DNA from 3 places in the Streptomyces sp. NPDC059534 genome. Region 3 is predicted to be linked to each of the others. Evidence: predicted binding sites of a transcription regulator. Region 3 holds the regulator's gene; each other region holds the start of a gene.
The links. The regulator HrcA, encoded in region 3, represses chaperone genes, less so after heat shock. The targets are predictions, from matches to a motif close to TTNGCACTCNGNNNNNCNGAGTGCNAA.
Positions count from the first base shown of each region.

Region 1: a site for HrcA is predicted at 3,531-3,557, ahead of groES (co-chaperone GroES). Genes of this name have one in related genera too.
Region 2: a site for HrcA is predicted at 6,084-6,110, ahead of groL (chaperonin GroEL). Genes of this name have one in related genera too.

Region 1 is NZ_JBHWAQ010000007.1:41,207-51,229, reverse strand. It holds gene ACFVZH_RS10890 (RNA polymerase sigma factor) at 1-355, shown strand, start outside; gene ACFVZH_RS10885 (hypothetical protein) at 366-1,034, shown strand; gene ACFVZH_RS10880 (methyltransferase domain-containing protein) at 973-2,163, opposite strand; gene ACFVZH_RS10875 (polysaccharide deacetylase family protein) at 2,294-3,211, shown strand; gene ACFVZH_RS10870 (hypothetical protein) at 3,247-3,510, shown strand; gene groES (co-chaperone GroES) at 3,656-3,964, shown strand; gene groL (chaperonin GroEL) at 4,084-5,706, shown strand; gene ACFVZH_RS10855 (ester cyclase) at 5,785-6,483, opposite strand; gene ACFVZH_RS10850 (hydroxyacid dehydrogenase) at 6,584-7,603, opposite strand; gene ACFVZH_RS10845 (carbohydrate ABC transporter permease) at 7,622-8,473, opposite strand; gene ACFVZH_RS10840 (carbohydrate ABC transporter permease) at 8,470-9,423, opposite strand; gene ACFVZH_RS10835 (ABC transporter substrate-binding protein) at 9,428-10,023, opposite strand, start outside.
Region 2 is NZ_JBHWAQ010000042.1:29,889-39,911, reverse strand. It holds gene ACFVZH_RS33925 (trehalose-6-phosphate synthase) at 1-883, opposite strand, end outside; gene ACFVZH_RS33920 (hypothetical protein) at 966-2,456, opposite strand; gene ACFVZH_RS33915 (glucosyl-3-phosphoglycerate synthase) at 2,495-3,463, opposite strand; SAM riboswitch class I at 3,612-3,758, shown strand; gene thrC (threonine synthase) at 3,752-5,062, shown strand; gene ACFVZH_RS33905 (MoaD/ThiS family protein) at 5,077-5,355, shown strand; gene ACFVZH_RS33900 (cold-shock protein) at 5,752-5,955, shown strand; gene groL (chaperonin GroEL) at 6,275-7,903, shown strand; gene ACFVZH_RS33890 (hypothetical protein) at 7,995-9,671, opposite strand; gene ACFVZH_RS33885 (hypothetical protein) at 9,661-10,023, opposite strand, start outside.
Region 3 is NZ_JBHWAQ010000003.1:159,653-169,675, forward strand. It holds gene ACFVZH_RS04945 (DUF3097 domain-containing protein) at 94-897, opposite strand; gene ACFVZH_RS04950 (MBL fold metallo-hydrolase) at 908-1,636, opposite strand; gene hrcA (heat-inducible transcriptional repressor HrcA) at 1,784-2,803, shown strand; gene dnaJ (molecular chaperone DnaJ) at 2,804-3,943, shown strand; gene ACFVZH_RS04965 (nitronate monooxygenase) at 4,141-5,223, shown strand; gene ACFVZH_RS04970 (16S rRNA (uracil(1498)-N(3))-methyltransferase) at 5,220-5,963, shown strand; gene ACFVZH_RS04975 (ATP-binding protein) at 6,394-7,752, shown strand; gene ACFVZH_RS04980 (tetratricopeptide repeat protein) at 7,749-8,852, shown strand; gene ACFVZH_RS04985 (histidine triad nucleotide-binding protein) at 8,929-9,288, shown strand; gene ACFVZH_RS04990 (ribonuclease Z) at 9,292-10,023, shown strand, end outside.

The DNA.
Region 1 (10,023 bases), on a different contig from region 3:
GGACTGGGCGACGATCGCCGCGCTGTACGGCCGGCTCGGCGTCCTCGCGCCCTCCCCGGTGGTCGAACTGAACCGCGCCGTCGCCGTGTCGATGACCGAGGGCCCGGCCGCGGCCCTCAGGGTCGTCGACGCGCTCGCCACCGAACCGGCCCTGGCGCGCTACCACTTGCTGCCGAGCGTCCGGGGCGATCTGCTGGCCCGGCTCGGGCGGGCGGCGGAGGCGCGCGCGGAGTTCGAGCGGGCCGCGGCCCTCACCCGCAACGAGAGCGAGCGGGCCCTGCTGCGGGCGCGGGCGGGGGAGTCGGTGGATCCTGGCGGGGGAGGCCCTGTGCGGATGCCCGGCGGCGACGCCTAGGGTGCTGGGCATGTCCCCGCGTATGCCGCTGCCGCCCCCGCCCCCGCCCGCCGAGCTCCGGAGCTGGCCCGACCGGGAGGCGCGGATCGCCGACCGGGCGCTGGCGCTCGACGCGCTGGGACGGCGACTGCTCGGCGTGGGCCGGCTCGTGATGTTCCTGGTCTGGTTCGCGCTGCTCGAACTGGGCTGGGGGCTGGTCGGCGTGCTGCTGACGGCGCTCGGCGGCCCGCTGCGCGACCCGCTCACCGTCCTGACCGGTGTCTTCGCGTCCGTCCTCGGCATCGGCGTCCTCGTCCCGGCCGTGTGGATGACCGTCCGCGGCCACCGGCGCGACCGGACCGTCCGCGAACGGCTCACCCAGTGGGCCGCGCTCGACCGGCACGGCCCGACGGACGCCCGGCTGCGCGCCCCCGCCCTCAGCGCCTGCTGGCTGCTCCTGTCCTTCGCGATGTGCGGGGTCGGCCTCTGGCTCGGCTTCGCCGTGCCCGCGGGCGCCCGCTGGGAGGACGGCGGTTACGGCCTGGTCGCCTACGGCATGGGCGCCGCCCTCATCCTCTGGATCACCGGGCTGACCGGCCTGGCGAAGGCCGTCGGCCACTACCGCTTCGCGGTGCGGCTCACCGGCCCCCGCCCGCCGGCCGGCCGATCAGCATCGTCGGGGCTCCCGCGACCCGAGTGAGCAGCACCGTCGCCGCGTTGGGGCCCTTCGGCTTCACCCTGCGCCGGATCTCCTCGGGTTCGACGGCCGAGCCGCGCTTCTTCACGGTCAGCGTGCCGACCTCGCGCTCCCGCAGCAGCGCCTTCAACTTCTTCAGGTTGAAGGGGAGTTCGTCGGTGATCTCGTAGGCGGCGGCGTACGGGGTGGGGGTGAGCGCGTCCGCCGTGACGTACGCGATCGTCTCGTCGATCAGACCGCCGCCCAGCTCCTGCGCGACCTCGGCGACGAGGTGCGCGCGGATGACGGCGCCGTCGGGTTCGTACAGGTAGCGGCCGACCGGCCGGACCGCCGGGTCCGGCAGTCCCCGGCCGATGAGCCCGGCGCCGGAGGGCAGCAGCGTGGCCCGGCGGGCGCCCGGCTCCGTACCGAACCAGAGCACGGCCTCCTTCACGTCCCCGCCGTCCGAGATCCACTCGGCCTCGGCGTCCTCGGGGACGGCCTCGTGCGGGATGCCGGGCGCCACCTTCAGGGCGGCGCGCGGGGCCTTGCGGGCCGCCTCGACGGCCCAGGAGAGCGGCGGGGAGTACGCCTCCGGGTCGAAGATCCTGCCCCGGCCGCCGCGCCGTGCCGGGTCGACGAAGACCGCGTCGTACGGGCTGGTGTCGATCTCGGTCACGTCCGCGCACCGCACCTCGATCAGCTCCGCGAGCCCGAGCGCCTCGGCGTTGGCGCGGGCCACCTCGGCGGTCAGCGGGTCGCGGTCGACGGCGAGGACGGAGATCCCGGCGCGGGCGAGGGCGATCGCGTCGCCGCCGATGCCGGAGCAGAGGTCCGCGACGCCGCCGACACCGAGCTCCTTGAGCCGGGCCGCCCGGTACGTGCCGACCGAGGCGCGGGTCGACTGCTCGACGCCGTTGGGGGTGAAGTACATCCGGTACGCGTCCTCGGCGCCGAACTTCGCCACCGCCCGCTGCCGCAGCCGTGCCTGGCCGAGCGCCGCGGTGACGAGCTCGGCGGGGTGGTCGCGGCGCAGCCGGGAGGCGACCGCCAGCTCCTGGGCGGGGTCGTAGTCGCGCAGGGCGGTGAGGAGCGTCTGCCCCTCGGGGCCGAGCAGGGGGGTGAAGGAGGCGAGGTCGGTCACCCGTCCCATTGTGGGCCCTGCGCCACTGTGGGCCGGCCGGGGGACGGTGGGGCGGTACGGCGGTGTCGCGACCCGTGGAGGGGCTTCCGCGCTGACAGGATGCGGCGCCATGCAGCTCGTACGACAAAAGGAAGAATTTATGGTGATCGGCGCGCCCCACCCCCGTCGTCGGGCCCTCGGGGCCGCCCTCCTCGTCGCCGCCCTCGCCTCGGCGGCCACGGCCTGCTCCGGCGCCGCCGAACCGGACGGCGGAGCCCCCGCCCCCGCCGCCGGACAACGGGCCCCGGGCGCCCAGAGCGCCTCCGGCGCACTCAACGCCTACCTCGACAACATCCGCAAGCAGCGCGCCGCCCGCGCGCTCGCCGCCAAGAAGTGGGGCCTCACCCGGACCCCGCTGGAAGCCCCGGCCCCGCCCGCCGTCAAGCCGAGGATCACCACCCGCAAGGGCTTCGAGACGGACGGCGAGGGCCTCCCGCCCGTCTTCACCACCGTGCCGACCAAGCAGAAGATCGTCTTCCTCACCATCGACGACGGCGCGGAGAAGGACCCCGCCCTGCTGCGGATGATGAAGGAACTCGACATCCCCTACAGCGCCTTCCTCAGCGACTACGTCGTCAACGACGACTACGGCTACTTCGCGAAGATGCAGAAGTCCGGGGTCTCCCTGCACAACCACACCCTCAACCACCGCTACCTGCCCGGACTCTCCTACAGCCAGCAGAAGCGCGAGATCTGCGGCATGCAGCAGATCATCGAGAAGCAGTTCGGCAAGCGGCCCCCGCTCTTCCGCCCGCCCTACGGCAACTACAACGAGGACACCCTGCGCGCGGCCAAGTCCTGCGGCGTCAAGGCCGTCCCGCTCTGGGCGGCCGAGGCGTTCCCCGACCACATGGAGTGGCGCGAGTGGGACCGCGACCTGCACCCCGGCGACATCGTGCTCACCCACTTCCGCGGCAAGCAGGACTGGAAGGGCACCATGCCGGACATGATCCGACGGGTGATGAACGTGATCACCTCCAAGGGGTACGCGGTCGCGAAACTCGAGGACTACGTGTGAGAACGCGGGCACGGCGGTGGACCGCCGCTCTGGCCGTGACCGCCACACTCCTCGCCCTCCCGGCCTGCGCCTCCTCGGTCGACCCGATCGAACGGCTCGGCCGCAAGGCGGCGGAACGGGTGGGACCCCGGCCCACGCCGGCCCGGGAGGCGCGGGACGGCGTACGCCAGGAGGCGCGGGAGCGCGTACGGGAAGCGGTGGACGCCAAGGGGTGCGAGGACCCGGCACACGACCTGCCGGAACGCCGTCGCGTCACGCCACAGGGCGATGAATTGGCACTCCGCTTGACCGAGTGCTAATCGCGGTCATAGTCTCGGCTCTGGCACTCCCCACTGGAGAGTGCCAACACGGCGACGGGCAGGTCCGGCACCCGCGACGACGGATCCACCTGGTCGCCACCCAGACAGTTAGCCCCGTGAGATCTCCGAAGGGGGAGGTCGGATCGTGACGACCACCAGCTCCAAGGTTGCCATCAAGCCGCTCGAGGACCGCATTGTGGTCCAGCCGCTCGACGCCGAGCAGACCACCGCCTCTGGCCTGGTCATTCCGGACACGGCCAAGGAGAAGCCCCAGGAGGGCGTCGTCCTGGCCGTTGGCCCGGGCCGCTTCGAGAACGGCGAGCGTCTGCCGCTCGACGTCAAGACCGGCGACATCGTGCTGTACAGCAAGTACGGCGGCACCGAGGTGAAGTACAACGGCGAGGAGTACCTCGTCCTCTCGGCTCGCGACGTGCTCGCGATCATCGAGAAGTAATTCACCGAAGTACCCGAAGTACCTGAAGCAGATGCTTTGAGCTGCGCCCCGAGGCACCTTTCCAGGCGCCCCGGGGCGCAGTTCGTTCCACCTGAATCCGAGAGGGCTGAACCGCTCCCATGGCGAAGATCCTGAAGTTCGACGAGGACGCCCGTCGCGCCCTTGAGCGCGGCGTCAACAAGCTTGCCGACACGGTCAAGGTGACGATCGGCCCCAAGGGCCGCAACGTCGTCATCGACAAGAAGTTCGGTGCCCCCACCATCACCAACGACGGTGTCACGATCGCCCGCGAGGTCGAGCTCGACGACCCGTACGAGAACCTCGGCGCCCAGCTGGTGAAGGAGGTGGCGACCAAGACCAACGACATCGCGGGTGACGGCACCACCACCGCCACCGTGCTCGCCCAGGCCCTGGTCCGCGAGGGTCTGCGCAACGTCGCCGCCGGCGCCTCCCCGGCCGCCCTGAAGAAGGGCATCGACGCCGCCGTCAAGGCCGTCTCCGAGGAGCTCCTCGCCACCGCGCGCCCGATCGAGGACAAGTCCGACATCGCCGCCGTCGCCGCGCTCTCCGCGCAGGACCAGCAGGTCGGCGAGCTCATCGCCGAGGCGATGGACAAGGTCGGCAAGGACGGTGTCATCACCGTCGAGGAGTCCAACACCTTCGGCCTGGAGCTCGACTTCACCGAGGGCATGGCCTTCGACAAGGGCTACCTGTCCCCGTACATGGTCACCGACCAGGAGCGTATGGAGGCCGTCCTCGACGACCCGTACATCCTGATCAACCAGGGCAAGATCTCCTCGATCCAGGACCTGCTGCCCATCCTGGAGAAGGTCATCCAGGCCGGCGCCAGCAAGCCGCTGCTGATCATCGCCGAGGACATCGAGGGCGAGGCCCTGTCGACCCTCGTCGTCAACAAGATCCGTGGCACCTTCAACGCCGTGGCCGTCAAGGCCCCCGGCTTCGGCGACCGCCGCAAGGCGATGCTCGGCGACATGGCCACCCTCACCGGTGCCACCGTCATCGCCGAAGAGGTCGGCCTCAAGCTCGACCAGGCCGGCCTGGACGTGCTCGGCACCGCCCGCCGCGTGACCATCACCAAGGACTCCACCACCATCGTCGACGGTGGCGGCAACTCCGAGGACGTCGCGGGCCGCGTCAACCAGATCAAGGCCGAGATCGAGTCCACGGACTCCGACTGGGACCGCGAGAAGCTCCAGGAGCGCCTCGCGAAGCTGGCCGGCGGCGTGTGCGTGATCCAGGTCGGCGCCGCCACCGAGGTGGAGCTGAAGGAGAAGAAGCACCGTCTGGAGGACGCCATCTCCGCGACCCGCGCCGCGGTCGAGGAGGGCATCGTCTCCGGTGGTGGCTCCGCTCTGGTCCACGCCGTCAAGGTCCTCGAGGGCAACCTCGGCAAGACCGGCGACGAGGCCACGGGTGTCGCGGTCGTCCGCCGCGCCGCCGTCGAGCCGCTGCGCTGGATCGCCGAGAACGCCGGCCTCGAGGGCTACGTCATCACCTCCAAGGTGGCGGAGCTCGACAAGGGCCAGGGCTTCAACGCCGCCACCGGCGAGTACGGCGACCTGGTCAAGGCCGGCGTCATCGACCCGGTCAAGGTGACGCGCTCCGCCCTGGAGAACGCCGCCTCCATCGCCTCCCTCCTCCTCACCACCGAGACCCTCGTGGTGGAGAAGAAGGAAGAGGAGCCGGCGGACGCGGGCCACGGCCACGGTCACTCCCACTGAGGCTCGTAGCTGACCACTGAGGCCCGGTGCTCCCGTCGCGGGAGCACCGGGCCTCGGCCTTTCCCGGGCCGCCGACTCTCACGCCTCCACGGCGCCGAGCTGCTGCATCAGCCCGAGCATGTCGTACTGCCACCAGCCCTCCGCGATCTTCCCGTCGTCCCGGAAGCGGTGGATGACGGCGCCCGCCATGGTCACCGCCATGCCGGTCGGCTGGATCCCCATGAAGTCGCCGGTGTGGGTCCCCTTCCACGTCCAGCGCGTGCAGACCCGGTCGCCCTCCGCGATCTGGTCCTCGACGGTGAAGGCGAAGTCGAAACCGCCCCGCCACATCTCCACCTCGCGCCGGACCGCGTCCATGCCGATCACGTCCTGCTCGTTGGACGGATCGTGGTCGTGGTACCCCTCCGCCAGCACCTCGTCCATCAGCGCCAGCTCCTGCTCGGTGGCCAGCATCTCCATCAGCCGCCGGGCGTTGTTCTTGTACAGCGCCTCGTCCCGGACCACGTCCAGGTCCGTGAAGGTCGGCATCTCGTCACAGAGCGCCACCATCTCCCGGAAGATCCGGTCCGTCTCCGGCAGCTGCGAGTTCTGCATCGCCACGTCGTACGACGGGAACTCCACGATCTCCACGACATGCGACGCGTCCGACCGGTCCTTGCCCACGATGCTGTGCGTCGCGGTCCGTTTCCCCTTGGTCTGCTCGACCCACCGGTCCATGAGCCGGTTCAGGTCGTCCACCCGACTCGTCTTGCAGTCGATTATCTGTACGAACGTCATGGCGCCTCCCGACCGTGGTGGGAACCCTTTCAGTCTAGGTCCGGGGAGCCGCGATGCCCTGGCAGCAAGTGGGGCATGGAGCGCTGGGCGGTGCGGTGGGTCAGGCCGACCGGGTCAGGTCGTCGGCGCGGACCTCCTCCGCGAAGGGTTCGTCCCTCGTGTAGCGGGCGACCTCGTCGAGGGCCTGGTCGGTCATGCGGTGGAGTTCGTTGCCGAGGGAGCCGGCGACGTGGGGGGTGAGGAGGACGTTGGGGAGGGTGTAGAGGGGGGAGTCGGCCGGGGGGACTTCGGGGTCGGTGACGTCGAGGACGGCGTGGAGGCGGCCGGTGCGGAGGTGGGGGAGGAGTGCGGTCTCGTCGACGAGGGAGCCGCGGGCCGTGTTGATCAGGGTGGCGCCGTCGGGCATCGCGGCGAGCTGGCGGGGGCCGATCATGCGGTGCGTGGAGGGGAGTTGGGGCGCGTGCACGGAGACGACGGTGCTGCGGGCGCAGAGTTCGTCGAGGCCGACCAGTTCCACGCCCGGCTGCGGGGTCTTCACGTAGGGGTCGTAGAGGAGGACCTCGAAGTCGAAGGGGCGCAGGAGTTCGACGACCCGGCGGCCGATGCGGGAGGCGCCGACGATGCCGACGGTGCGGCGGTAGTTGCCCCAGGCGGTGGACTCGGCGAGCCAGGCGTGGTCGGTGCGGAGTTCGGCGTACCGCTGGGCCGAGCCCAGGACCCGTTTCCCGGCGAAGAGGATCGCGGCGAGTGTGTACTCGGCGACCGGCAGCGCGTTGGCGGCGGCGGCCGAGGTGACGCGGAGGCCGCGGTCCCAGCAGGCGTCGGTGATGTGGTGCTTGACGGAGCCGGCGGCGTGGACGACGGCTTTGAGCCGGGGGGCGCGGTCGAGGACCTCGGCGGTGAGGGGGGTCGCTCCCCAGCAGGTGAGGAGGAGTTCGGCCTCGGCGAGGGCGGCGGTGACGCGGGCGTCCGGAGCGGTGAGGTCGTGGGCGACGAGGTGCGGGTCGGTGCGGGTGAGCGCGGCGAGCCGGTCGCGGTGGGCGCCGGTGAGCAGGCGTTCGGCGATGCCGGGGCCCATGGCGAGGAGGAGGGAGGGGCGGTTGTCAGTGGTGGGGTGCATCGTGGGAACTGGCCTTCCTCACTTGACGCTGCCGGCGGTGAGGCCGGCCTTCCAGTGGCGCTGGAGGGAGACGAAGGCGACGACGAGGGGGACGACGGCGAGGAGTGATCCGGTGACGACGAGGGGGTAGAAGTCGGGTTCGGCGTGGGCGTTGCTGTTCCACGCGTACAGGCCGAGGCTCAGCGGGTAGAGCTTCTGGTCGGACAGCATCACCAGGGGGAGGAAGAAGTTGTTCCAGACGGCGGTGAACTGGAAGAGGAAGACCGTCACGAAGCCGGGCATCACCATGCGCAGGCCGATGGACCAGAAGACGCGCAGTTCGCCGGCCCCGTCGATCCGGGCGGCCTCCAGGGCCTCGTCGGGGATGTAGCCGGCGCAGAAGACCCGGGAGAGGTAGACGCCGAAGGGGTTGACGAGGACGGGGATCAGCACGGCCCAGTAGGTGTTGACGAGGCCGACCTCGCTGGCGAGGAGGTACATCGGCAGGGCGAGCGCGGTGGTGGGGACGAGCACGCCGAGGAGGACGAGCCCGAAGAGCTGCTCCTTGCCCCGGAAGTCGTAGACGTGGAAGGCGTATCCGGCGGCGACGCTGATCAGTGAGCAGGCGAGGGCGCCGAGTCCCGCGTAGAGCAGGCTGTTGGCGTACCAGTGGAAGTAGATGCCGTCGTTGTACTGGGTGAGCCGGGTGAGGTTGCCGCCGAGGTCGAAGCCGTCGAAGGAGAAGGCGTTTCCGGCGAGGAGGCCGCCGGCGTCCTTGGTGGCGGCGGTGAGCAGCCAGACCAGCGGGAAGAGCATGTAGACGACGGCGAGGACGAGGGCGCCGTTGACGGCCGTCCTGGAGAGCCAGGGGCCGGGGGAGCGGGTGCTCATGCGGTCTGCTCCTTCCGCGCCGTGCCCGCCTTGCGTGCGGTGTGTGCCGTGCTCGCCTCGCGTGCAGTGCCGGCCTTGCGGCGGCCGGTGAACCGGGTGACCGCGAAGGAGAGCAGGGCGGCCGTGAGGGCGAGGAGTACGGAGGCTGCGGCCGCGAGTCCGTAGTCGTTGCGGTCGAAGGCCGCGGTGTACGCGTACATGTTCGGCGTCCAGGTGGAGGTGACGGCGGATCCGGTGCCCTTGTTGAGGATCAGCGGCTCGGTGAAGAGCTGGAGGGAGCCGATGACCGTGAAGAGGCCGACCATCGCGAGGGATGCCTTGACGAGGGGGATCTTGATGGCGAAGGCGATCCGCCAGGCGCCGGCCCCGTCGACGGTGGCCGCTTCGAGGACGGAGCGGTCGATGGCCTGGAGGGCCGCGTAGAAGATGACCATGTTGTAGCCGAGCCATTCCCACAGGGCGATGTTGACGACGGAGGGCAGGGCGCCTTCGGGGGAGAAGAAGTCGAAGCCGATGCCGCCCGCTTCCATCGCCGTGACGACCGGGCTGAGCTGGGGCGTGTAGAGGTAGACCCAGATCAGCGCGGCGATGATGCCGGGGACGGCGTGCGGCAGGAAGAGCGCGAGCTGGAAGAAGCGGCGGGCGCGGGCGAGTGCCGAGTCCAGCAGGAGGGCGAGGCCGAGGGCTCCGGCGAGCAGGAGCGGGATGTAGAACAGGCAGTATCCGAGCAGGACGCCGAAGCCCTCGCGGAAGGCCCGGTCACCCAGCGCCGCGGTGTAGTTGTCGAGGCCGGTGAAGACGGTCTCGGTGCCGCCGAAGCCCAGTCCGGACTGCTTCTCGGTGAAGAGGCTGAGCCAGACCGCGTAGCCGATCGGCACCACCATCACCGCGGTGAACAGGAGGAAGAAGGGGGTCAGCAGGATCGCCGCGGCGCGGGTTCGGGCCTTCATGCGGTCAGCCCTCGACCTTCAGGCCGCGCTTGGTGAGTTCGGCGACGGTGGCGTCGTGGCCGGCCTTGACGGCGTCGGCGATGCCGGGGCCGCCCTGGGTGATCTTGCCGAAGTGGTCCTTGATCGTGGTGTTGGTGGTGCCGGTGGTCGGGCCCCAGGCCCAGTGCGGGTTGATGGAGGCGCCGGCGGACTCGAAGAGGGCGTAGATGTCCTGGCCGCCGTAGTAGCCGGCGTCGAATGCCTTCTTGGCGACGGGGCGCAGGGCGGTGGCGGCCGGGAAGGCGGAGGAGGTGCCGGAGGCGATGCGGGCCTTCACGCCGTCCTCGGTGGTGGACATCCATTCGGCGAAGGTGACGGCCGCGGCCTTCTGCTTGCTGTCCTTGGTCACGGCGAAGGAGGTGCCGCCGAGCATGCCGCTGGCGGGCTTGCCGTCCCAGGTGGGGATGGGGGCGACGGCCCACTTGCCGTCCTGCTCGGGCAGGGTGCCCTTGAGGACGCCCGCGCCCCAGGAGGCGCCGAGGTAGCCGATGGTGGTGCCGTTCTTGAGGGAGCCGGTCCACTCGGGGCTGAAGGAGGCGTTCTTGTGGACGAGGCCGCCGT
Region 2 (10,023 bases), on a different contig from region 3:
CGAGGTGGACGACGCGGTCGCGCCACTCGGGGTGGACGGTGAGCAGCTCGCGGTAGGCGAGGAGGCCGCGCAGGATGTTCTTCGACAGTTCGGTGCGGTCGACGCGGACGATGGTGCGCCGGTCGCCGACCTCGGCGCGGAGGCGGGCGAGCTTCTCGTCCACCGCGGGCCGGTGGGCGAGGGCCCGGAGCTCGTCGGCGTCGACGCCGAGGGGGTGGACGGAGACCCGGGTCCCGGCGCTCCCGCCGCCCGCGCAGCTCAGGAAGGCGGCGGCCCAGACCTGGGTGTGGAAGCCCAGCTCGTCCGCGCCGAGCATGCCCGACAGCAGTTCTTCGCGGATGTCGTCCGGGAGCATCCGGAGGTACTCGGGGGACGCCCACGGGGTGTGGGTGAAGTGGGAGATGCGCAGGTCGGGGCGGAGGGCGCGGAGCTGTCCCGGGACGAGGGCGAGGTGGTAGTCCTGGACGAGGACCGCCGCGCCGTCGGCCGCCTCGGCGGCGAGGGTCTCGGCGAAGGCGCGGTTGTAGGCGCGGTACGACTCCCAGCGGCGGCGGAACTCCGCGTCGAAGACGGGTTCGCGGGGGATGTCGTAGAGGTGGTGGTGGAGGAACCAGAGCACCGAGTTCGCGATGCCGTTGTACGCGTCGTCGTGGACGTCCGGGTCGATGTCCAGCATGCGTACGCCGGGCTCGGCGATTCCGCGGCGGACGGCCTCCCGGTCGCCGTCGCCCAGTGCCGCGCACACCCACAGGCTGTCGTGGGAGGAGATGGCGCTGAGGCCCGAGACCAGGCCGCCGCCTCCCCTGCGGGCGTCGAGCGAGCCGTCGTCGCCGGGGACGTACGAGACCGGGCCCCGGTTGGATGCCACGAGCACAGTAGCCATGTGGCGAACCTAGCCCGTCCCGTAAACGCTCAAACGTACGTATACGAGACAGGCTGATCCGGCCACGTGGGGTCACCGCAGGTCAGTCGCGTCGGCCGCGCATGGCCGCCTTCGCCACCAGGCCCGTCGCCGCGAGGGCCACGGCGAGGGCGCCGAGCAGCCAGAGGCGCTCGCCGTTGCCGCCGGTCTCGGCCATGGAGCCGGCGTTGCCCTGCGGTCCGGGGGCGGGCGGGGCCGGGTGCACCTGGACGGTGGCGGTGGGGGACGTGGCCGGCGAGGGGGAGGCCGGTCCGCCGGATTCGGTGGGGTCCGGCGGCGACGGGCTCGGGCTGGGCGTGGGGTCGACCGGTGTGGGCTTCGGGGACGCGGTCGGCTTCGGCTTGTCGAGCACCGGGGCGCCGGGCTTGACCGTGGCCGGGCGGGCCGTCTTGGTGATCTCCAGGTCGGGGACCGGCACGGAGAAGGCGAGCGCGGACGGCACGTAGGTGTCGCCGCTGGTGGAGAAGGTCAGGTCGGCGGAGGTGGCGCCGGGCGGGACGGCGCCGGCCGGGACGTCGAACGCCTTGGCGTCGATGCTGAGGTTGTCGGCCGGCTTGGGGGCGACGGCGCCGTCGTCCTCGCTGATGAAGAAGTTGTCGGTGGTGCCGGTGTGGGACTCGGTGACGTTCTTGCCGTCGACGAGGAACGTGTCGCCGGGGGTGTTCCGGTCGCCCTCGTACGCGGTGACGCTCGCCCGTACGGTGCCGGGGCCCCGGTGGAAGCCGTCCACGGTGATCGTGGTGGCGGGGGAGGTCGAGCGCTGGAGGACGTGGCCGCCGTAGACGTAGACGTTCCGGCGCTCGGGGGCGCGGGCCGGGTCGGGGGCGGGGAACCGGTGGACGACGGTGAGGGACCAGCCCCCGACGCAGCCCTTGCCGTTCGGCGCCCAGACGTTGCCGACCGTCACCCGGGCGTCCGTCCCGGAGGTGCCCGCGAAGGCGGCGGTCACGTCCGACTCGCCCGTGTAGTAGTGCGGGCCGCCGGTGTCGGACGGGTCGACGACCATGCTGTCGATCGAGACCGGGGTGGCGGCCCCCGCGCCGACCTTGATCACCGGGGCGGTCGTCGCCGGGTCGCCGGGCGAGGGGGCGGCGTCGGCGCCGGAGATGTCGCACCGCGTGAGCCGGGCGCCGCTCGGGCCCGTGTACGTGCCGTCGTTGCCGCCCCAGAACAGCCGGGCGTACGCGACCTCCGCGCCGGCCGGGATCACGACGTGGCCGGTGCTGGAGCCGTAGTCGGCGTCCCCGATGTCGCCCGCGTCGATGCGCTGCATCACGAAGGTGCTGTTGTTGTCCGAGCCCTGGCCGGACGCCGCCGTCGCGCAGCGCGCCGCCATGTCCGCGGGGGCGGTGGGGCAGCCCATGACCGTGTTGCCGATGGTGGTGAAGTCGCCGTACAGCGACTCGTCGTACCGCTTGCCGAAGGGCTCGACCACGTCCGCGGCGGCCGGTCCGGCCGCCGTGAACGCGAGCGAGCCCGCCGTGAGACCGATGGCCGCCAGCACTCTGCCCGGGTGATGTCGTCTGAAGCGCATAAAAGGGCAATGTATGCAAAATGGATCATCATGGGGCGTTACGCCACGCGGCGGCGCGCGTACTCCGCGATCTCGACCATCGGGGGCCGCTCCTCGGTGTCCACCGCGTACGTCCGCGGCTCGAAGCCCTTCTCACCCCGCTCGAACTGGGTGAGCCGCGGCCGCACCAGATGGCCCCGCGACAGCCGCAGCTGCGCGGTCCGGTAGATCGCCGCCGCCATCCGGCCCAGCGCCTGCCCGTCCTGGTGCCGGTGCTTGCGCACCCCCACGTCCACCTGGGCGAGCGCGTCCAGGCCCACCGTGTGCAGCGCGTCGACGAGCAGCCCCAGCTCCACCCCGTAGCCGACCGGGAACGGCAGCCGTTCGAGCAGCGAGCGCCGCGCCGCGTACTCGCCGCCCAACGGCTGCACGAAACCGGCCAGCTGCGGCCAGTGCAGGTTGAGCAGCGGGCGTGCCACCAGCTCCGTGACCCGGCCGCCCTGGGCGGGGGTCCGGCCGGCGGCGGGCCCGTCGAGCTCGGTGCCGAAGGGCCGGTCGTACATCGCCTTCACGAAGTCGATGCCCGGGTCGGTGAGCAGTGGGCCCACGATCCCCGTCACGAAGTCCGCGGAGAAGTCCCGCAGGTCCGCGTCGACGAAGCACACCACGTCCCCGGCCGTCGCCATCAGCGACCGCCACAGGACCTCGCCCTTGCCGGGCACGGCCGGTATCCGGGGGAGTATCGCGTCGCGGGCGACCACCCGCGCCCCGGCCGCCGCCGCCACCTCCGCCGTGCGGTCGGTGGAGCCGGAGTCGATCACCACCAGTTCGTCGACGAGCGGCACCGCCTCCGACATCAGTTCGCGGCGGATGACGGCGACGATGTCCCCGACCGTCGCCTCCTCGTTCAGCGCGGGCAGCACCACGCTGACGGTCGTCGAACGCTTGGCGGCGAGGATCCGCTCCAGCGGCCTGTCGGCCACTGACCAGGACCGCCGGTCCAGCCAGCGCTCCACCTCTTCCAGCACGTCATCTCCATCTCGCGTTACGGACGGCCGGTCCAAGCATCCGGGCCTTCGGTTACAGTCTTGAGCAACGCGGATCCCCGATGCACGTCGGGGTGCCGACCGCGTCGGAGCGCAGGAACGAAGTCCATCGCGCTTCACAATCGAATACCGCTCATCCAGAGGGGCAGAGGGAAACGGCCCGTTGAAGCCCCGGCAACCCTCCAGTCGGTTTGTCTCGTACTCCAGCGAGGCCCCCGGCTAGGGAAGGTGCCAAATCCGTCTCATGGCGAAAAATTCGTCATGGGAAAGATGAGGAGAAAGGGCCTCGCCTCCATGGCTGCACAGACTGTCGCTTCCGCCACCACCGTCGACCTCGGTCCCGCGTCCGGGCTTTCCTGTCGCGAATGCGGTGAAGTCTTCCCGCTCGGTCCGATCTTCGCCTGCGAACTCTGTTTCGGACCTCTCGAAGTCGCGTACGACCTTCCCACCGGTGACCCCGAGGCGCTGCGCAAGCAGATCGAGGCCGGCCCCGCCAACATCTGGCGCTACGCCCCGCTGCTGCCCGTCCCGGCCGACGTCGCCGAGAAGCCGAACCTGAACCCGGGCTGGACCAAGCTCGTCCAGGCCGACAACCTCGCCCGCGAGATCGGCGTCGCCCCCGGCAAGCTCTTCGTCAAGGACGACTCCGGCAACCCGACCCACTCCTTCAAGGACCGGGTCGTCGCGCAGGCCCTGGAGGCCGCCCGCGCCTTCGGCTTCACCACCCTCTCCTGCTCCTCCACCGGCAACCTGGCCGGCGCCGTCGGCGCCGCCGCCGCCCGTGCCGGTTTCCGCTCCTGCGTCTTCATCCCGCACGACCTGGAGCAGGGCAAGGTCGTCATGGCCGGTGTCTACGGCGGTGACCTGGTCGCCATCGAGGGCAACTACGACGACGTCAACCGCTTCTGCTCGGAGCTCATCGGCGACCCGCTCGGCGAGGGCTGGGGCTTCGTGAACGTCAACCTCCGCCCGTACTACGGCGAGGGCTCCAAGACGCTGGCGTACGAGATCTGCGAGCAGCTCGGCTGGGTCATCCCCGACCAGCTGGTCATCCCGATCGCCTCCGGCTCCCAGCTCACCAAGATCGACAAGGGTCTGCAGGAGCTCATCAAGCTGGGGCTCGTCGAGGACAGGCCGTACAAGATCTTCGGCGCCCAGGCCGAGGGCTGCTCCCCGGTCTCCGCCGCCTTCAAGGCCGGCCACGACGTCGTCCGCCCGCAGAAGCCGAACACGATCGCCAAGTCGCTCGCGATCGGCAACCCGGCCGACGGCCCGTACGTGCTCGACATCGCCCGCCGCACCGGCGGCGCCGTGGAGGACGTGAACGACGAGCAGGTCGTGGACGCCATCAAGCTGCTCGCGCAGACCGAGGGCATCTTCGCCGAGACCGCGGGCGGCGTGACCGTCGGCGTCGCCAGGAAGCTCGTCGAGGCCGGGCTCATCGACCCGAACCTCACCACCGTCGTCCTCAACACCGGCGACGGACTCAAGACCCTGGACGCGGTGGCCGACACCTCTCAGGCGACCGTCACCATCCGCCCGAGCCTGGACGCGTTCCGCGACGCCGGCCTGGCCCTCTGAAAGGTTACGAAGACATGGCCGTGAACGTCCGCATCCCCACCATCCTCCGCACCTACACCGGCGGGCAGTCCGAGGTCCCGGCCGAGGGCACGACCCTCGCCGAGGTCATCGCCGACCTGGAGAAGAACCACACGGGCATCGCCGCCCGCGTCCTGGACGACCAGGGCAAGCTGCGCCGCTTCGTCAACGTCTACGTGAACGACGACGACGTGCGCTTCGAGCAGGGCCTGGAGACGGCCACCCCGGCCGGCGCGGGCGTCTCGATCATCCCCGCGGTGGCCGGCGGCTGCTGAGCCGTCCCGCGTCCCGTCTTTCTTGAATTGCCCCTTCCGCGACAATAAGCGGAAGGGGCAATTCTGTATGGTTGAGCGGGGTAGAGTTGGGGAAGTCCCCTCCGCTGCTCATGCCGGACGCATATGAGAAAGCGCCTCCGCGCGACAAGAAGCAGCCAAAGTGCCTGCGCGTTGTGTACGTTCTGCGCCTTTTGCCGGGCCCGACTTGCCCCGTCATCCAGGGGATTCTCCCCAATTCCCCTTTCCGTCGCGCCGAGAATTCTCGCTCGAATGACCTGTTGCAGAGGGCAGTTGGGCAGATACATTCAGCGGCGGTCGACGCGTTCCGGCGCAGGGTCTGACCCGGGTCCGCGAAGTGCGGGTCCCGCGCAAGGGCCAGTAATAGGGGAGTTAGGCATGGCTCAGGGCACCGTCAAGTGGTTCAACGCGGAGAAGGGCTACGGCTTCATCGCGGTCGACGGTGGTGCGGATGTTTTCGTCCACTACAGCGCGATCCAGATGGATGGCTACCGCAGCCTCGAAGAGGGACAGCGAGTCGAGTTCGAGATCTCGCAGGGCCAGAAGGGTCCGCAGGCGGACATGGTCAAGCTCGCCGTCTGAGCGCGGCGCGATCGGCCACCGACGCAACGCCGTCGAGGGGTCCGCATCCCTGAGGGGATGCGGACCCCTCGCGCGTTCCCGCGCGCCCCCGCGCGCCCCACTCGTCACGTCCCGATCATCGAGAGTCGCTTGCACTCTCCTATGCCGAGTGCTAATCATTGGCGTTAGCACTCGGAAGGTGAGAGTGCTTACGAGGATCGGGCAGACGAGGTCCGCGGCCAGGTGGGGCAAGGAACCATCGGGCACGCAGGCCGTCCGTCGCGGGCGTCGGCGCGGTCCTGGAGCGTTATCCACCCCATGTCCGGGAGGACCACTTCACATGGCCAAGATCATCGCGTTCGACGAGGAGGCCCGGCGCGGTCTCGAGCGCGGCATGAACCAGCTCGCTGACGCCGTCAAGGTCACCCTCGGCCCCAAGGGCCGCAACGTCGTCCTCGAGAAGAAGTGGGGCGCCCCCACGATCACCAACGATGGTGTCTCCATCGCCAAGGAGATCGAGCTCGAGGACCCGTACGAGAAGATCGGCGCCGAGCTGGTCAAGGAAGTCGCCAAGAAGACGGACGACGTCGCCGGCGACGGTACGACCACCGCCACCGTCCTCGCCCAGGCGCTCGTCCGCGAGGGTCTGCGCAACGTGGCCGCCGGTGCCAACCCGATGGCCCTCAAGCGCGGTATCGAGAAGGCCGTCGAGGCCGTCTCCGGCGCCCTGCTCGAGCAGGCGAAGGATGTCGAGACCAAGGAGCAGATCGCTTCCACGGCCTCCATCTCCGCCGCCGACACCCAGATCGGCGAGCTCATCGCCGAGGCGATGGACAAGGTCGGCAAGGAAGGCGTCATCACCGTCGAGGAGTCCCAGACCTTCGGTCTGGAGCTGGAACTCACCGAGGGCATGCGCTTCGACAAGGGTTACATCTCGGCGTACTTCGCCACCGACATGGAGCGCATGGAGGCGTCGCTCGACGACCCCTACCTCCTGATCGTCAACTCCAAGATCTCCTCGGTGAAGGACCTGCTCCCGCTCCTGGAGAAGGTCATGCAGTCGGGCAAGCCCCTGCTGATCATCGCCGAGGACGTCGAGGGCGAGGCCCTGTCGACCCTGGTCGTCAACAAGATCCGCGGCACCTTCAAGTCCGTCGCGGTCAAGGCCCCGGGCTTCGGCGACCGTCGCAAGGCCATGCTGAACGACATCGCCATCCTCACCGGCGGCACGGTCATCTCCGAGGAGGTCGGCCTCAAGCTGGAGAACGCGGGCCTCGACCTGCTGGGCCGCGCCCGCAAGGTCGTCATCACCAAGGACGAGACCACCATCGTCGACGGTGCCGGTGACAGCGAGCAGGTCGCCGGTCGCGTGAACCAGATCCGCGCCGAGATCGAGAACAGCGACTCGGACTACGACCGCGAGAAGCTCCAGGAGCGCCTGGCGAAGCTCGCCGGTGGCGTCGCGGTCATCAAGGCCGGTGCCGCGACCGAGGTCGAGCTCAAGGAGCGCAAGCACCGCATCGAGGACGCCGTTCGCAACGCGAAGGCGGCCGTCGAGGAGGGCATCGTCGCCGGCGGTGGCGTGGCCCTGCTCCAGGCGTCGAGCGTCTTCGAGAAGCTCGAGGCCGACCTCACGGGTGACGAGGCCACGGGCGCGAACATCGTGAAGCTGGCCCTTGAGGCCCCGCTGAAGCAGATCGCGATCAACGCCGGCCTCGAGGGCGGCGTCGTGGCGGAGAAGGTCCGCAACCTGCCCGTCGGCCACGGCCTGAACGCCGCGACCAACGAGTACGTCGACCTCATCGCCGAGGGCATCATCGACCCGGCGAAGGTCACGCGCTCCGCGCTGCAGAACGCCGCGTCGATCGCCGCGCTGTTCCTCACCACCGAGGCCGTCATCGCCGACAAGCCGGAGAAGGCGTCCGCGCCGGCCGGCGGCGGCATGCCGGGCGGTGACATGGACTTCTGATCCTCCGGGATCGGTGGTTCATCGCTGAACGCGACCGAGGGCGGCACTCCCATCAGGGGGTGCCGCCCTCGGGCGTTGTGCCGGACGGTGATCAGCGCACGTCGACGTAGTCCGGTGCGGCGACCGGGGCGTGGAAGTGCGTGGCGTCGCCCCAGTACCGGATGCGCCAGCTGCCGTCGGCGGTGGCCTTCGCCTTCAGCGTGACCTTGCCGGTGGACGCCGAGCGGCCGGTGGCGACGTTGCGCCAGGTCGTCGAGCCCTTCGCGAGGAACTGCAGGGCCACGGCCCCGTTCCCGTACGCCCGCCAGGCGCCGCCCGTGTAGTGCTGGAGGGTGGCGGTGGTGGTGAGCGTGCCGCCCTTGGCGACCGGCTCGGGACCGGCGTTCAGGCCGATGACCCGGGCCTCGGTGCGGGCCAGCCGGAAGACGGCGCTCGCGGTGCCGGCGAGAACGTCGGTCTCCGGGTGCCGGAACCGGTAGTAGCCGCCGCGGCTGGCCGCCGTCATGGTGGTGGAGTAGCGGTCGCTCGCCGTGGTGAGGGCGATCCGACGCCAGGCGGTGCGGCCGTCCGGCGAGACCTCCAGGTACAGAGGCTCGTCGAAGTACGCCTCGGGGTCGTACGTGGCGCGCAGGGTGCCGGTCGCCGTGACCTTGCCTTCGTTCGTCAGGACGCGGGACCCGACGAGGATCCGGGCTTCCTGCGGCATGGCGAGGGGGCCGCCGACCGGGGTGGCGAACTGCTGGTACGGGTCGACAGGGGCGACGAGCCACCTTTCGACGCGCAGCCCCGGAAGGGCCGGGATCGTCGCCGTGAAGCGGCCGTCGGCGTCCGTGGTGACGACCTTGGCGAAGCCGCCCTCGGACGTGCTGTACCGATCCGGGCCGACCCGGACCTGCTGGCCCTCGACGGGCGTGCCGTTCTGCGGGTCGGTCATCCGGCCGGTGACGACCGCCTGCCCGCCGGGGAGGATCCGGACGCGGTCGGCGGTCGCCTGCACGGCCACGGTGTGCGGGCGCAGGGTGTAGAGGGTGTGGCCGTACGAGATGCTGCCGTGCACCTCGTCGCTCTCCTCGGCGAAGGAGGCCCGGAACTCGTCACCCGGCTTGACGTCCGCGTACGCCTGGCCGGTGAAGGCGCCCGTCTCCGTGGTGACGGGGGACTGCACCGGGCTCTCCGTCGGCGTGATCCGCTTGACGCCGACGGACCGGCCGGTGATCGGGACGAGGTCGCCCGAGCCGGGCTGGACGCCGGTCAGGGTGCCGCTGGGGACGGTGGTGCGGTCGTCCCAGCCGGGAGTGGAGAGGCCGAACGCCAGCTGCGGCTTCAGGGTGAAGTCGAGCGTGCCGGCGTCGGTGCGGGTGCTGGTGTTGCCCTGCGAGTCGGTGGCCGTGACGTCGATGGAGTACCGGCCGAGGGCGGGCAGCCTGCCGCCGTCCTCGGTGAGCTTCAGCGGGTCGGCCGAGGTCAGTCCGAAGCGGCCCTTGGCCCATTCGTACTCGGGGACCGAAGGGATCTCGGCGACGACGGTGTCGCCCTTGCGGATCGTCGCGGCGACCTTGGCGACCGTGACGCCGGGGACGTCGCTCCAGGCGGTCACCTGGAAGATGCCGCGCTCGTAGTCGTTGGTGACGGCGTGTCCGATGCCGATCGGGGACGCGGCGGGTGCGTCGGCGGCCTGCGCCGGGGTGCCGGCGGTGCCGAGGAGCAGGGCGGTGGCGACGGCCGCTGCGAGCGTGGTGGCGGAGGCCCGCCGCAGGTCAGAGCGCATCGATGTACTTCACCTTCGTCTCGCTGTGGAAGTAGCCGCTCGCGGACTGCTTCACCATCGCCCAGGTGCCGTCGCCGTAGTTGGTGGCGCGGAAGCTGAACGAGCCGTTGCTGCCGGTGGCGACGTCGCGGGTGACCCAGTACCACTCGGAGTAGCCCTTGGGCTTGAACACGAGCATGACCTTGGCGCCCTTGAGGGGCCGCCAGGCGCCGGCGGTGTACTGCTGGACGGTGCCGGAGACGGTCATCTTGGAGTTCACGCGGGGCCGCGAGGGGCTGATGGTGAAGGCCGAGAAGCGCGTCGGGATGCGGCTGAGCCGGATGGTGCCGGTGACCTTGCCGACGAGCTGGTC
Region 3 (10,023 bases):
GGAACGAATGCCCACAACGGGGTGGGCCCGGACCGGCCGGCCGGGGGTGGGTGGGGACCGGGCCAGGGGGGCGATTGGCCGCGATGGGCCGGGCTATGGGGCTGTTACGTGGTCGATGAGGTGTTCTACGGCGCCGAGGAGTTCCGGTTGGAGGTCCTTGTAGGAGTGGACGCGCTTGAGGATGGCCTGCCAGACGGCGCCGGTGTTGTCGGAGGGCCAGCCGAGGGCGTGGCAGACGCCGGTCTTCCAGTCCTGGCCGCGGGGGACGGAGGGCCAGGCGGGGATGCCGAGGGAGGCGGGCTTCACGGCCTCCCAGATGTCGATGTAGGGGTGGCCGACGATCAGGACGTCGGGGGAGGTCACCTGGGCGGCGATCCGGGACTCCTTGGAGCCGGGGACCAGGTGGTCGACGAGGACGCCGAGGCGGGCGTCGGGGGCCGGGCCGAACTCGGCGACGATGGACGGGAGGTCGTCGACGCCCTCCAGGTACTCCACGACGACGCCTTCGATGCGCAGGTCGTCGCCCCAGACGCGTTCGACGAGCTCGGCGTCGTGGCGGCCCTCGACGTAGATCCGGCCCGCGCGGGCCACGCGCGCGCGTGCGCCCGGCACCGCGACGGAGCCCGAGGCCGTACGGGTGGGGCGGGCCGGGGCGGCGGACGGGCGGACGAGGGTGACGACCCGGCCCTCCAGGAGGAAGCCGCGCGGCTCCATCGGGAAGACCCGGTGCTTGCCGAAGCGGTCCTCCAGGGTCACCGTGCCGGCCTCACTGCGGATCACCGCCCCGCAGAAGCCCGTCGTCACCTCCTCGACGACGAGGTCGGGGTCCGCCGGGATCTCGGGCACGGCCTTCGGCTTCTTCCAGGAGGGCGTCAGGTCCGGGTCGTAGCTGCGCATTCGGGCGACGTTATGACACCTCGAAGCGCTGTGCCAGTTCCTCGCGCTGGCGTCGCACGAACGCGGCGTCGACCACCGCGCCGTGCCCCGGTACGTACAGCGCGTCCGGGCCGCCGAGGCCGAGCAGCCGGTCCAGGGCGTCCGGCCAGCGGGACGGGAGCGCGTCCGGGCCCGCCTGGGGCTCGCCCGACTCCTCGACCAGGTCTCCGCAGAAGACGACCTCGCGGTCGCCGGGGACGCACAGGGCCAGGTCGTGGCCCGAGTGGCCGGGGCCCACGTTCGCCAGGAGGACCTGCCGGCCGCCCAGGTCGAGCGTCCACTCGCCGAAGACCACGTGGCGCGGCGCCACCAGGACGTCCACCGCCTCCGCGGCCGCCGCCGGGTCGAGCCCCTGCGCCACCGCGTCCCCGCGCAGCGCCTCCCGCTCCCGGTCCTGGGCGAGGAGGACGTCCGAGCCGACCGCCCCGAAGACCTCCGCCCCGGCGAAGGCCGCCGTGCCGAGAACATGGTCGAAGTGCGGATGGCTGAGTGCGATGTGTGTCACTCTCCGGCCGCCGGTGAGGGCCGCGATCTGTCCCCGCAGCTCCGCGCCCTCCGCGAGCGAGGAGCCCGTGTCGTACAGCAACACGCCCCGTTCCCCCAGGACCAGTCCGACCGTGGCGTCCCAGCCGGGCAGCCGTCGCCGGCCCACCCCGTCCGCGAGACGCTCCCATCCGTGCGCTTCCCAATCCGCGTTCATGCCGCGACGCTAGCCGGTGGGGGGACCGCCTCCTTGCCAGGAGCGATGCCCGCCGCCGTACACTGACCGGGGATCGCTGGCACTCGGACCGGGTGAGTGCCAAAAGCGGAGCAACCGTAACGACGACGACAGCTGGAGGTGCGCACGATGCTCAGCGAACGCAGACTCGAGGTGCTGCGCGCCATCGTCCAGGACTACGTCGGGACGGAGGAGCCGGTCGGCTCCAAGGCGCTCACCGAGCGGCACAAGCTCGGCGTCTCGCCCGCCACCGTGCGAAACGACATGGCGGTCCTGGAGGAGGAGGGCTACATCGCCCAGCCTCACACCAGCGCGGGCCGCATCCCGACGGACAAGGGTTACCGGCTCTTCGTCGACCGGCTGGCCGGCGTCAAGCCGCTGTCGACGCCCGAGCGGCGCGCCATCCACAACTTCCTCGACGGCGCGGTCGACCTGGACGACGTCGTCGGCCGTACGGTCCGGCTGCTCGCCCAGCTGACCCGTCAGGTCGCCGTCGTCCAGTACCCGTCGCTGACCCGTTCGACCGTCCGGCACGTGGAGCTGCTCTCGCTGGCCCCGGCCCGCCTGATGCTGGTCCTCATCACGGACACCGGCCGGGTCGAGCAGCGGGTCATCGACTGCCCCGCGCCGTTCGGCGAGACCTCGCTCGCCGACCTGCGGGCCCGGCTCAACAGCCGGGTCGTCGGCCGCCGGTTCGCCGACGTGCCGCAGCTGGTGCAGGACCTTCCCGAGTCCTTCGAGGAGCTCGAGGACCGCGCCACGGTCTCCACCGTGCTCGCGACCCTCCTGGAGACCCTCGTCGAGGAGCACGAGGAGCGGCTGATGATCGGCGGCACCGCCAATCTCACCCGCTTCGGACACGACTTTCCCCTGATGATCAGGCCGGTCCTGGAAGCCCTGGAGGAGCAGGTCGTGCTCCTCAAGCTGCTGGGCGAGGCCAAGGAATCGGGCATGACCGTACGCATCGGGCACGAGAACGCCCACGAGGGGCTGAGCTCCACGTCCGTCGTCTCGGTCGGCTACGGTTCGGGCGGCGAGGCAGTCGCCAAACTCGGCGTGGTCGGACCGACCCGCATGGACTACCCCGGAACGATGGGAGCGGTACGCGCAGTGGCACGTTACGTCGGACAGATCCTGGCGGAGTCGTAAGTGGCCACGGACTACTACGCCGTACTCGGCGTGCGCCGCGACGCGTCCCAGGACGAGATCAAGAAGGCTTTCCGGAGGCTCGCCCGCGAGCTGCACCCGGACGTCAATCCCGATCCGAAGACGCAGGAACGCTTCAAGGAGATCAACGCCGCCTACGAGGTCCTGTCGGACCCGCAGAAGAAGCAGGTCTACGACCTGGGCGGCGACCCGCTGTCGGCCTCCGGCGGAGGCGGCGCGGGCGGCTTCGGCGCCGGTGGCTTCGGCAACTTCTCCGACATCATGGACGCCTTCTTCGGCACGGCCTCGCAGCGCGGCCCGCGCTCGCGGACCCGCCGGGGCCAGGACGCCATGATCCGTCTGGAGATCGACCTCAACGAGGCGGCCTTCGGCACCACCAAGGACATCCAGGTCGACACGGCGGTCGTCTGCACGACCTGCTCGGGCGAGGGCGCCGCTCCCGGCACCTCCGCGCAGACCTGTGACATGTGCCGCGGCCGTGGCGAGGTCTCCCAGGTCACCCGGTCCTTCCTGGGCCAGGTCATGACCTCCCGTCCCTGCCCGCAGTGTCAGGGCTTCGGCACCGTCGTCCCGACGCCGTGCCCCGAGTGCGCCGGCGACGGCCGGGTCCGGTCCCGCCGCACCCTCACCGTCAAGATCCCGGCCGGTGTCGACAACGGCACCCGCATCCAGCTCGCGGGCGAGGGCGAGGTCGGCCCCGGTGGCGGCCCCGCCGGCGACCTGTACGTCGAGATCCACGAGACGCCGCACGACACGTTCCAGCGGCGTGGTGACGACCTGCACTGCACGGTCACCATCCCGATGACGGCGGCCGCGCTCGGCACCAAGGTGCAGCTGCAGACGCTGGACGGCCTGGAGGGGATCGACATCCGCCCGGGCACGCAGTCCGGGCAGTCGATCCCGCTGCACGGCCGCGGCGTCACGCACCTGCGGGGCAACGGCCGGGGCGACCTGATCGTGCACGTCGAGGTGCAGACCCCCGGCAAGCTGGACGCGGAGCAGGAGCGGCTGCTGCGGGAACTGGCCAAGCTGCGCGGCGAGGAGCGGCCGACCGGTCAGTTCCAGCCGGGGCAGCAGGGGCTGTTCTCGCGGCTGAAGGACGCCTTCAACGGGCGGACCTGACCGGATCCGGAGACGACGGGAAGGGGCGGGGCGGCGGTGAGCCGGCCCGCCCCTTTCCCGTTTCCGGAGGAGCGGTTCCGCCCCCCTTTCCCGTTTCCGGAAGGGCCGCTCCGCCCCTCCCCGGTTTCCGGAACCGTTCCTTCCGGGACCTGACGTACGGATTCGGCCCGCAAGCAGGGGCATGACACGATGCCCATATGTCCACCACCGCACTGAACGATCTCTCTCGGTTCCCGATCGTGCAGGCCCCCATGGCGGGTGGCGCCTCCTGTCCCGAGCTCGTCGGAGCCGTCTGCGAGGCCGGGGCGCTCGGCTTCCTGGCCGGCGGTTACAAGACGGCCGGTGGCCTGTACCAGGAGATCAAGCAGGTACGCGGGCTCACCGCACGCCCCTTCGGCGTCAACCTCTTCATGCCGCAGAACGGGCGGCCCGCCGACCCCGCCGCCGTCGAGGTCTACCGCCACCAGCTCGCGGGCGAGGCCACCTGGTACGAGACCCCGCTCGGCGAGACCGACGACAGCCGCGACGACGGCTACGACGCCAAACTGGCGATCCTCCGGGAGGACCCGGTCCGCGTCGTCTCCTTCACGTTCGGCTGCCCCGAGCCCGAGGTCCTCGCCTCCTTCGCCCGCGTCGGCACGTACACGATCGTCACCGTCACCTCCGCCGATGAGGCGCTCACCGCCCAGCGGGCCGGCGCCGACGCCGTCTGCGTCCAGGGCATCGAGGCCGGCGGTCACCAGGGCACCTACCGCGACGACCCCGCCGACGAGGGCGCCCCCGGCACCGGGCTGCTCGCCCTCGTCGCCCAGGTCCGCGAGCGCGTCGCGCTGCCGGTCGTCGCCGCCGGCGGGATCATGCGCGGCGGGCAGATCGCCGCCGTCCTCGCCGCCGGGGCCGACGCCGCCCAGCTCGGCACCGCCTTCCTCGGCTGCCCCGAATCGGGCGCCCACCCGCTGCACAAGCGGGCCCTGACCGATCCGCTGTTCACCCGGACCGCCCTCACCCGGGCCTTCTCCGGACGCCCGGCGCGCGGCCTCGTCAACCGCTTCATGCGCGAGCACGGGCCGTACGCCCCCGCCGCCTACCCCGAGATCCACCACCTCACCGCCCCGATCCGCAAGGCCGCCGCCGCCGCGGGCGACGCCCAGGGCATGGCCCTGTGGGCCGGCCAGGGCCACCGGCTCGCCCGCGAACTCCCCGCCGGGCAGCTGGTCGAGGTGCTGGCCGCCGAACTCGACACCGCCCTCTCCGAGCTGGCTCACAGGAGCGCCCCATGACCGCACCCGTCTTCGTCGTCGACACCCTCCCCGACACCAGGCTGTTCGTCCTGGACGGGTCCGAGGGGCGGCACGCCGTCTCCGTGAAGCGGCTGCAGCCGGGGGAGGACGTCGTCCTGACCGACGGCCGGGGCCGCTGGGCCGACTGCGTCGTGTCCGCCGTGGAGGGCAAGGACCGGCTGACCGTGGAGACCTCGTCCGTGCACGAGGACGCCCCGGAGGAGCCGCGCATCACCGTCGTCCAGGCGCTCCCCAAGGGCGACCGGGGCGAGCTGGCCGTCGAGACGATGACGGAGACCGGCGTGGACGCGATCGTGCCGTGGGCGGCGTCCCGCTGCATCACCCAGTGGAAGGGCGACCGCGGCCTCAAGGCCCTCGGCAAGTGGCGGTCCACCGCGCGCGAGGCCGGCAAGCAGTCGCGCCGCACCCGTTTCCCCGAGGTCGCCGACCTGATGAGTACGAAGCAGGTCGCCGCGCTTCTCGCGGGCGCCGACTTCGCGGCCGTCCTGCACGAGGACCGCGACCACCCCAGCGGGGCGCTCGCCACCGCCGGACTGCCGGAGAAGGGCTCGATCGTGCTGGTCGTCGGACCCGAGGGCGGCGTCTCGCCCGAGGAGCTCGCCGTGTTCGAGGCGGCCGGCGCGAAGCCGTACCGGCTCGGCCGCAGCGTGCTGCGCACCTCCACGGCGGGCACGGCCGCGACGGCCCTGGTCCTCGGCCGCACGGGCCGCTGGAGCTGAGCCCTGACCGGCCCCGTCAGGGTGTCGTAGAGGGGCCAGGCGTTCTCCTCGCGGACGCCGTGGGTGGTGGGGAGGAGGCTGCGGGCGGCGGCCTCCTCCAGGAACCGGCGGACGACGCCCGGCCGGTCGAGGTCGAGGACGGCGCCGCCGGTCGAGGCCACGTCGCCCAGGCCGAACGGGTATCCGGCCACGATGCGGCCCGGACCGTCCCGGAAGACCGGCCGGAGCTGCGCGTGGCGGTGCTCCGCACGGCGCAGCGAGAGCACCGTCCGGCAGCCGGGGTGCCGGTGCCGGACGTGCCGGAGCCACGCGGTGCCGTCCACGGTCAGCCTGCGCGGCGCGCTCTCCCGTCTCATGCCGCGCACCCTGCGCGCCGCGCCCCGCCGAACCCGGTGGACAGCGGCCCCCGGGGAATCCTTAGGCTGGCCGCATGGCCGACGAGTCCCCCCTGATCCGCAGTCTGCGCGCCGCCGTGGCCGCCGCCCCGGGCGACGTGCCCCTGCGCCTCCACTTCGCCGAACTCCTCCTCTCCGAGAGGCGCAACGACGAGGCCGTCGCGGAGGCGGCGGTCGCGCTCCAGCACGCACCGGGGGACGCGGACGCGCGTGCGCTGATGATGCGGGCGATGGGGATGCCGCCGACGGAACCCCCGCGGCCCGCGCCCGCCGCGGAACCCCCGCGGCCCGCGCCCGCCCCCGCCGTGGAGCCGGGACCCGCGCCCGCCCCGGCCTCCTCGGAGCAGGTGCCCGCGTCCGCGGAGGGTGCGCCCGAGCCGGCCGGGAACGATCACGGCTCCTTCGACTGGGCCGCCGCCGAGCAGCAGGTCCAGGACCTCGTCGGGCCGCGTTTCCTGGAGGAGCCGCAGGCCGTGGGCGCCGACGGGCCGGTGGGGGACGCCGCCGCGTGGGACGTCGACGCGCCGGGGGCCGTGCGCCTCGCCGACGTGGGCGGCATGGAGGAGGTCAAGGACCGCCTGGAGGCCGCCTTCCTGGCGCCGATGCGCAACCCCGAACTGCGCAAGCTGTACGGCAAGTCGCTCCGCGGCGGCCTGCTGCTCTACGGGCCGCCCGGCTGCGGCAAGACGTTCATCGCGCGGGCCGTCGCGGGCGAGCTGGGCGCGAACTTCCTCACCGTCTCGCTCTCCGACGTCCTCGACATGTGGATCGGGGCCTCCGAGAAGAACATCCACGACATCTTCGAGACGGCCCGACGCCAGGCCCCCTGCGTCGTCTTCCTCGACGAGCTGGACGCCCTCGGCGCCAAGCGTTCCCGCACGCACTCCAGCGGCCTGCGCAATGTCGTCAACCAGCTCCTCACCGAGCTCGACGGCATCGCGAGCGGCGCCGGCAACGAGGGTGTCTTCGTGCTCGCCGCCACCAACGTGCCCTGGGACGTGGACATCGCGCTGCGGCGGCCCGGCCGCCTCGACCGCACGCTGCTGGTCCTGCCGCCGGACGCCACCGCCCGGGAGGCGATCCTCCGCTACCACCTGCGCGAGCGCCCCATCGAGGCCGTCGACCTCGGCAAGCTCGTGAAGGCCACCGAGGACTTCTCCGGCGCCGACCTCGCGCACGTCTGCGAGTCGGCCGCCGAGGTCGCGCTCCTCGACTCCGCCCGCACCGGCTCCGTACGGCTGATCACCACCAAGGACCTGCTCGGCGCGGCCAAGCAGATCAAGCCGTCGACGGAGCCGTGGTTCGCCGCGGCCCGGAACGTCGCCATGTTCGCCAACGAGGGCGGCCTGTACGACGACCTCCTGGCCCACCTCAAGCGGAAGCGCAAGCTGTGACCGGCCAGGGCGGCCCGACCGCGCTGCTGCGCGCCGAGGCGCTGTACGACACCGGGCGGTACGCACAGGCCGGGGCCCTCGTCGCCCAGTACCTGGCGACCGATCCCGACGATGCCGAGGCCCTCGTGCTGCTGGCCCGCTGCCACCACCGCAACGGCGACGGGCCCGCCGCCCTGACCGCCGTGGACCAGGCGCTGCGGGCCGAGCCCGAGCTGCTCGGGGGCTGGCTGATGCGGGTCCACATCCTCCTCGCCGCCAAGCGGTTCCCGGAGGCCGAGGCATCCGCCCGGCACGCCGTCGCCCTCGCCCCGCAGTACTGGGGCACCCACTACGCGCTCGGCACCGCCCTCGCGGAGCACGGCGAGCACGCCCGCACACCGGGGCGCACCGTCGAGGCGTACGAGGCGGCCCGGGCCGCCGTCGCCCTGGCCCCCGAGGAGGACGCGGCCCACTTCCTGGTGGGCCTGACCGCCCAGCGCCGGGGCGACCGGGTCACCGCGCAGCGGGCGTACGAGACGACGCTGCGGCTCAACCCGCAGAGCAGCGAGGCCCACAACAACCTGTCGCTGCTGCGGCTGCGGCGCCGCTGGTTCCGGCGCGGTGCCTGGACCCAGGCCGCCGAGGGCTTCGTCGCCTCCGCCGCGCTCGACCTCCAGGACCGCAAGGCCCGCTACAACCTGGAGGCCATGGCGTGGAACACCGCGGCCGGGGCCCGCTGGGTGGCCCTGCTCGGCTTCATCGCCTCCGCCGTCGCCATCGCCTGGATCCCCGACGGCGCGACCTGGTCCGACGCGGCCGGACCGCTCCTGGCCGGCGGGGCCGTGCTCCTCGGCGCCTGGACCGGCTGGGCGGTGTGGATGGCCCGCCGGGTGCCGCCGCGGCTGCGCCGGCCCCTGCTGCTCGTGGCGCGCAACTGCCGGCCCGTGCTGTTCATGGCCGGGGCCGTCGGGCTCCTCGGCCTCTACTCGCTCGCCTCGCTCGTCCTGTGGTTCTTCGACTCGGGCGTGGTGAGCGGGTTCGGGACACCGCTGTTCTGGGCCGTGATCATCACGTACTGGGTGAGCCGCTCGGCTCTCAACCGGCGCGCCCCGAAGGACTGACCGGGGAGGCGGCGGAGCCGGGGGCGGCCGATAGCATGCCCGTGTACCGACCGACAGAGGCGAGGAGGCCCGGGCCATGGCCGGAGAGCCGCAGAGCGACTGCCTGTTCTGCAAGATCGCGGAAGGGGAGGTGCCGGCGACGATCGTGCGCGAGACCGAGACCACCGTCGCGTTCCGTGACATCAACCCGCAGGCGCCCACCCACGTGCTCGTGATCCCGCGCCTGCACTACCCGGACGCCGCCTCCCTGGCCGCCGCCGCGCCGACCGTCGCCGCCGACGTGCTGCGCGAGGCCGGCGAGGTCGCCGCCCAGGAGAAGGTCGACGGCCACGGCTTCAGGATCGTCTTCAACACCGGCGCGGGCGCGGGCCAGACCGTCTTCCACGCCCACGCGCACGTGCTGGGCGGCCGCGGCCTCAACTGGCCCCCCGGATAACCCGTGTCCGTACGCGAACTCGTCGTCCTCGGCACCGCCAGCCAGGTCCCGACCCGGCACCGCAACCACAACGGCTATCTGCTGCGCTGGGACGGCCAGGGCATCCTCTTCGACCCCGGCGAGGGCACCCAGCGCCAGATGCTGCGGGCCGGGGTCGCCGCGCACGACATCGACCGGATCTGCGTCACGCACTTCCACGGCGACCACTCGCTCGGCCTGGCCGGGGTGATCCAGCGGATCAACCTCGACCAGGTCCCGCACCCGGTCACCGCCCACTACCCGGCGAGCGGGCAGCACTTCTTCGAGCGCCTGCGGTACGCCACGGCGTACCGCGAGACGGTGAAGCTGGCCGAGGCGCCCGTCGCCGCCGACGGGCCGCTGGCCGTCACCGGGGAGTACACCCTCGACGCGCGCCGGCTCTCCCACCCCGTGGAGTCGTACGGCTACCGGCTCATCGAGCCCGACGGGCGCCGCATCCTGCCCGAGAGGCTCGCCGCGCACGGCATCAAGGGGCCCGACGTGGGCCGGATCCAGCGCGACGGCGTCCTGGACGGCGTCACGCTCGACGAGGTCAGCGAGGTCCGGCGCGGACAGCGCTTCGCCTTCGTCATGGACACCCGCCTCTGCGACGGCGTGCACGCGCTCGCGGAGGGCGCCGACATGCTCGTCATCGAGTCGACGTTCCTCGACGAGGACGTCCGCCTCGCCACCGACCACGGCCATCTGACGGCCGGA